DNA from 3 places in the Flavobacterium lindanitolerans genome. Region 1 is predicted to be linked to each of the others. Evidence: riboswitches for the same ligand, from Rfam matches in the RefSeq annotation. Region 1 holds a riboswitch; each other region holds the start of a gene.
The links. Region 1 has a riboswitch for S-adenosylmethionine ahead of B0G92_RS08030 (trans-sulfuration enzyme family protein). Riboswitches for the same ligand answer to the same signal wherever they lie in the genome.
Positions count from the first base shown of each region.

Region 2: linked by a shared signal. The riboswitch ahead of B0G92_RS00325 (homocysteine S-methyltransferase family protein) and the one ahead of B0G92_RS08030 (trans-sulfuration enzyme family protein) in region 1 are both predicted to bind S-adenosylmethionine.
Region 3: linked by a shared signal. The riboswitch ahead of B0G92_RS12945 (Na+/H+ antiporter NhaC family protein) and the one ahead of B0G92_RS08030 (trans-sulfuration enzyme family protein) in region 1 are both predicted to bind S-adenosylmethionine.

Region 1 is NZ_PJND01000007.1:1,822,374-1,824,645, reverse strand. Features, by position in the region: gene B0G92_RS08040 (S8 family serine peptidase) at 1-309, opposite strand, end outside; gene B0G92_RS08035 (bleomycin resistance protein) at 313-663, opposite strand; SAM riboswitch class I at 858-966, shown strand; gene B0G92_RS08030 (trans-sulfuration enzyme family protein) at 1,111-2,272, shown strand, end outside.
Region 2 is NZ_PJND01000007.1:51,709-53,980, forward strand. Features, by position in the region: gene B0G92_RS00325 (homocysteine S-methyltransferase family protein) at 1-835, opposite strand, end outside; SAM riboswitch class I at 998-1,101, opposite strand; gene B0G92_RS00330 (hypothetical protein) at 1,167-1,691, opposite strand; gene B0G92_RS00335 (OsmC family protein) at 1,797-2,219, opposite strand.
Region 3 is NZ_PJND01000009.1:69,950-72,221, reverse strand. Features, by position in the region: gene B0G92_RS12945 (Na+/H+ antiporter NhaC family protein) at 1-1,251, opposite strand, end outside; SAM-I-IV-variant riboswitch at 1,311-1,407, opposite strand; gene B0G92_RS12940 (pirin family protein) at 1,558-2,272, opposite strand, start outside.

The DNA.
Region 1 (2,272 bases):
GAGGTTTTGAATGGCTTCTACCGTACCTCTGATATGCAATGCATTCATCCATTTTGATTTGGCCTTGACTGTAATTCCTGCCGAAGCCGTCACCTGATTAATATACGATACGGAAATAGGGACATCCTTTTCGTCTAATGCAATATTCTGTCTTGTTCTTCTGTCAAGTGCTCGCTGCGAAAGCATCTCCAGCGGGTTTGCCATGTAGTGAGCGGCATCAGGCTTATCTGTAAAATAAACCCAGGCATCTTCCTGAGCCACAGCCCAGAAACCTGACAACAAGACTATTAAAAAAGTAATTTTTTTCATAAGTTATTGAATTGGCTGTCCAAACTTAAACAAATTGCCGCTATCGTCAATAATATAAAATTCCCGCATTCCCCAAGGCTGGTTTTTAAGTGCTATCTTATCTCCAAGAATTTTTTTATACCGTTCAAAAACAGCTTCAATATCATTTACCCGAATGTAGCAGCTTGAATTTTCCGGAACTATTTTTTCATTGCATTTCCAAAGGTGTATTTCATTATCATCCCATAAAAAAATTAAAAGGTCTTCATATTCACCAACTAATTTACCGCCTAAAATTTCCTGATAAAATTGTTTGGATTTTTCAAAGTCTAAAGAAGGTAGCTGGGGAATAATTTGGGTTATTTTTGAATTCAAACCAATATTTTTTAGATATGAATGTCAAATTTACGAAAATGAAATTTTATAAAACACTTTAAAGCTGACTATTTAAAGCCTTTTACATCTAATTCAACGCCTTGAAAATCAATTAAATATAAAATATTTTATTTTTTATTAGGTTTTTAAAAAATTTATACTCTAAATTTGCAACCAAGTTCTTTAAAAGATTATTCTTATCCAGAAAGACCGAGGGAATTGACCCTATGACGTCTTGGCAACCTGTCCTTTTGAGGATAAGGTGCCACATTCAACCCTTGCTTTGGCAGGGAAAGATAAGCTTAGAAAATAGTACATAATAACTCGAGATATTATTTGCTCTTCTGACTTATCGGAGGAGCATTTTTATTTTATGCCCTTTCCGATATCTGGTTTCGAATATTTTTTTAAAAGCGAAAAAATATTAAATCTTAAAAACGAATCAAGATGAAAGAGCAAACTCAAATTTTAAACTACATTCCGGTTGATAAACTAACAGGTTCCATTTCGGTGCCAATTTACCAGACTTCTACTTTTGTTCAGGATGCTCCAGGCGTTCACAAAGGTTTCGACTATGCCAGAAGCAATAATCCTACACGAAAAGTTCTTGAAGACCTGGTAGCCAAACTGGAGAACGGAACCAACGGTTATGCTTTTTCCAGCGGATTAGCTGCGATAGATGCAGTAGTGAAATTACTATCGGCCGGAGACGAAATCATAGCCGTAGATGATATTTACGGAGGTGCTTTTCGCCTGTTTACCCATGTGTATGAAAAATTCGGGATACAGGTAACGTATGTTGATGCAACCGATGCAAAGAACGTTGCTGAGGCCATCAGTGACAAGACAGCCCTGATATGGATTGAATCTCCGACCAATCCAACATTAAAGATTTCAGATTTGCGTGCTATTGGGAAAATTGCAAAAGAAAACAACATCCTGTTCTGCGTAGACAATACCTTTGCCTCTCCTATCGCCCAAAAACCAATTGATTTTGGTGCCGACTTAATTGTTCACAGTGCTACAAAATATATTTCAGGGCACAGTGACCTGATAGCCGGTCTGGTCATTACTGCTACGGAAGAATTAGGTGCTAAAATTAAATTCATCCAAAATGCTTCCGGTGCTATTTTAGGTCCGTTTGACAGCTGGCTGGTTATTCGCGGTATTGAAACCCTTAATTTAAGAATCAGGCAGCATGCTGAAAATGCACAAAAAATTGCCGAATTCCTGACTACTGAAAAACTGGTCCGTAATGTTTATTATCCGGGCTTGAAAACCCACCGCAATCATGAAATTGCCAAAAGTCAGCAGAAATATTTTGGAGGTGTTGTGACTTTTGATTTGGTTATTGACGATAAGGAACTGGCTTCAAGAATTGTATCAGGAACGAAATTATTCCAATTGGCTGAAAGTTTAGGTGGTGTGAAAAGCCTGTGTTGCCTTCCATGTGAAATGACTCATAAATCAATTCCTGCTGAAAAAAGATACCAGTCTGGCGTGACCGACAGCCTAATCCGACTTTCTGTGGGTTTGGAAGATGCTGATGATTTAATTGCCGACATAAAACAGGCATTGGAAAATGCTGTGAAGGAAAATGCTACTGTTG
Region 2 (2,272 bases), 1.8 Mb from region 1:
GCCCGAAAGCATTGGGCAAACCTGCATTGGGATGTGCCGAAACATTGAATGTGGTATTATGCGAAAGTCGTTGTAAATAAGGTTTTAACTGGTCTGCTCCTAAAGCACAATTAAATCCTACGCTCAATAGCGGAATGTGAGAAATGGAAATCAGGAATGCTTCTACGGTCTGGCCGGAGAGTGTTCTTCCTGAAGCATCTGTTATCGTGCCGGAAACCATGACCGGAATATCTATATTTCTTTCTTCTTTGACTTCTTCGATGGCAAAAAGTGCTGCTTTTGCATTCAGAGTATCAAATATGGTTTCTACCAGCAGAATATCGGAACCTCCATCAATCAGGGCTTCGACCTGCTGTTTATAGGCGATGCGTAATTCATCAAAGGTCACGGCACGGAAACCGGGGTCATTTACATCCGGAGACATGCTTGCCGTTCTGTTAGTGGGTCCTATAGAACCCGCTACGAAACGTGGTTTATCCGGATTTTTTGCCGTAAACTCATCTGCTATTTCTCTGGCCAGTCTTGCCGATTCATAGTTTAGCTCATAAACCAAATCTTCCAAATGATAGTCAGCCATACCTATGGTTGTTCCTGAAAAGGTATTAGTTTCTACGATGTCAGCACCGGCTTCAAAATATTGACGGTGGACTTCCTGTATTGCTTTTGGCTGGCTTAATGAAAGGAGGTCGTTATTCCCTTTCAGCGGATGTGGAAATTCTTTGAATCTTTCACCACGGAAATCTTCTTCCGAAAAATTATACCGCTGGAGCATGGTTCCCATTGCTCCGTCAAGGATGAGAATTCTTTCTTTGATAGCTTTTTGTATGCCTGACATTTTTTACTATTATTAGATTATTTAAGATTCTGATGAATCTAAAAGTCCTAATGTATTTTTCAAAAATCGATGGCATAGAAAAAACAATCCCAAGCCATGAATGGTTGAAAAAAAGTATCGATATGTTGTCAGGAAAAGGGAGAAAAAAAGTAGATTTTTCGTGTGTTATCTATCCAATAATATGGTAGAATGTAGCACCTTCTTTAAAGCTTAAAGGGTTGCTAAGGCTTCATCGGGTCTAATCCCTCCGCCTTTCGTGATAACAATCAATATTTTTAAGAACACTGCAAAGTAATGCAATATGTTTGGTTTTTGCAATAGTTTGCAGAAATTATACCGCTATCCTAAAATTTTGTTTGGCTGCCATCTTTAGGATTTGTTCAAGCAGTTTTGGGGAAAGATGCTTCTCATTTGGGTTTACGAAGACAAAATCTTTTTCCGTTTTTTTAATACTATTGTTTAATGCCATTTTGAAATCTGCCGAAAATGCCTGCACCAATGGATTAGCGCTAATGATATCAAAATCATTCTGGAGCAGGTCGAAATAATCAGGAAGGATGTCTTCTGTATTTGAGGTATCTACAGCAATAAGATTTTCGAGTTCGTTTTCCTGAACGAAATTAATTATATCTGCTATTTTGAAAGGAACTGCAAATTGGATAAAATTGGCTTCCCAGGAATTTCTTACTGTTGGTTTTTCAAAGAAGGCTACAGTGGAATTGGTTATTACGGGCAATCTTAAATCAAGATTGTTATTTTCAAGAAGTGATTCCTGATTGGAAAGCACCTCAGTTATGAGGGAACTCCCTGTCTCTTCTATTCCAAAGAGAATGATATTTATTTTTTTAACTGACATGGTTCTGGAGATTTTTAGTTAAAAGAACTGCTTTTGACTGGCAATCAAAAGCAGTCTTTCAACAAACAAACAAATAAAACAAACTAAACAAATGCGATTTATGCTTTATGCTGCATAATTATATTCTTTGTATAAAATCAGCTCGACCGGTGTTGAATTGACCAGGTTGTCATAAACCGGACTTTTTTGCTGTACTAATTTTAACCACTTCTGGAGTACCTGAAGCGAAGTATCTGTTGTTGGCTTTAGTACGATTTCGATTTTGCTGAAGCCTACTCTTTCTTCCTGACTTATAACTCCGGTTATTTCTACCTGTAACGACTTTAGGTTGATGCCTAACTCTGAAGCTACCTGCTGGCTCACCGCATTGACACATCCTGCGAATCCTGCAAGTATATATTCAAACGGGCTTGGCCCTTCCAGTTCCGGAAATTTTTCATTCCTGCTTATTCTGACATCAGAGTTTTGTGTCTTTACTACGAATTGCTCGTTATTTCTTGAGTATCCTAAAACATTTATTGCTTTCATATTTTTATTTTTTTTGAGATTTATAATTGAGACTTAAAACAAAAAGTCCTTTT
Region 3 (2,272 bases), on a different contig from region 1:
CAGTATATAAATATACCAGGCATTTGCAATCAGGTCAATCACATCCAATCGTCCCTTTGCAAAATTTAAAATTAACAGCACTTGTGCTCCATACGGAAGAATTCCCTGCACTATACATGAAAAAATATCGAGAATTGCAGCTGTTTTTTTAGGACTCAGTTCATATTCATCACTAATTTCTTTGGCTATGGCTCCGGTAATTACAATAGAAACAGTGTTATTGGCAATAGCCACGTTGGTAAAACTCACCAAAGTACCTATTCCCATTTGTGCTGATTTTTTGCTCTTAATTTTTGACTTTATCTTTTGCAGAACATAATCAATGCCTCCCGCTTTTTCAACTAAGGCGGCCAGTCCGCCCGTTAGCATTGATAATAGAAATATATCGGTCATGCTTAAAAAGCCTTCATAGTTTTTCTGTAAAAAACTCAGTACAGTGAAATCATTTTGGAAAAAGCCAATAATTCCCGCAACCAATATCCCAATCAACAGGGTTATAAAAACATTTAAACCTGACACAGCTAGGCCTATTACAAGGATATATGGCAGTATTGTAATGAGTTCGTAGCTTTCTTTTTCAATAGCTACCGGACTTATTTCTGAATTAACTCCTAGATAGAAAAGTAATAGTATTGTGATAATAGATGCCGGTAACGCTATAAAGAGATTGACTTTAAATTTATCGCGCATTTCACATCCAAGCGATTGTGTGGCAGCAATTGTAGTGTCTGATATAATAGACAAGTTGTCTCCCAACATGGAGCCGCCCAGTAATGACCCGGCAATTAAAGGCATGGAAGCACCGCTTTTGTCAGCCAGGCTGATGGCGATTGGTCCTAAGGCTACTATCGAGCCGACAGAAGTTCCTGTGGCAGTTGATAAAAATGAGGCTATTAAAAAGATGCCTAATGGGAAATACTCCGTGTCTATTGTACTGATTCCTAAATTTACAACTGCGTCTACAGCTCCCATTGCCTGAGTAACGACAGCAAAAGCTCCGGACAGCAGATAAATAAGACACATTGTGATGATTTGATTATTTCCGCAGCCTTTTATCAGCGTGTCAACTTTTGCCTCAATAGATTCCCTAAAAAGTAAAAAGGCTGTAATTATCCCAAAAGTTACTGCTATTGGAGACGGCAAAGCATAAAAGTCATTGAGCAGGATTCCGACACCAAGGAATGTAAAGATAAAAATGAAAAAGGGCAATAAGGCTACAATAGAACCTTTAGTTTTAATAAGATGTTTCATCATCGATTGCTTAAAAATTAATAAAGCTCACGACGAAAAGCAAACCGAAAAAAGTGTGGAATGGCAACATTTTTTCCAAAGGATTTGGCTTATCGTTTTAGCACCTTGCTTGTTGTTGCAGGTTGCTATCTCTTTATGAGATTCGTGATAACGGATGCAAATATAAAGCATATTTTAAATTATATTTACAGTAATTGCAGTTTTTACAAATATTTAATAATCTTCCGCGCAATTAAATTATCTGTAAAAACAAAGCCTCTCTATTATCAATTCAACAGAGAGGCTTTTTGGTTTGTTTTATTTGAATTAAACTTCCGGCATGACAACATAACTGTTATCGTCTTTTACCTTCGGAAATTCTTTTTTTCTCCAACGTTCTTTTGCCGCTTCAATTTTTTCATTGCTGGAAGACACAAAATTCCAATAGATAAATCGCTCTTCAGGAAGCGGTTGACCACCAAAAAGAATAATATGGGTATTTGGTTTGAGGGTCATGGAACAGGCATTGTCCAATTTTGACACCAACATATTTCCTTTTTCAACATGATTATCACAGGCCTGAACAGCGCCTTCAACGACACAGATTCCAATTTCCCCAAAAAGCTGTCCTTCTGTATGGAGAAGGTATTCATCCTGGGTTTTGATTTCGACCATAAACAGATCAGAATGTACCGGAACCGGTGATTCTTTACCGTATCCTTTTCCTGCCACTAATGTAAATTCTGCCGTTTCGTCTTTCCATCGTGGCAGATCGTTCCTGTCAAAATGGTGAAATTCCGGCTCCATATCTTCTTTGTCTTTTGGCAGTGCTACCCATATTTGGTAGCCATGCATCATATACTCTTTTCCGTGTCTTAATTCTTCAGGAGTTCTTTCGGTATGGGTTACACCATTTCCGGCAATCATCCAGTTTACAGACCCCGGAGCTATTTTCTGTACAGTGCCAATACTATCCTTATGCATGACTTCGCCTTCGAGCAAGAAAGTCAATGTTGCCAATCCAATGTGCGGATGCTGGCCT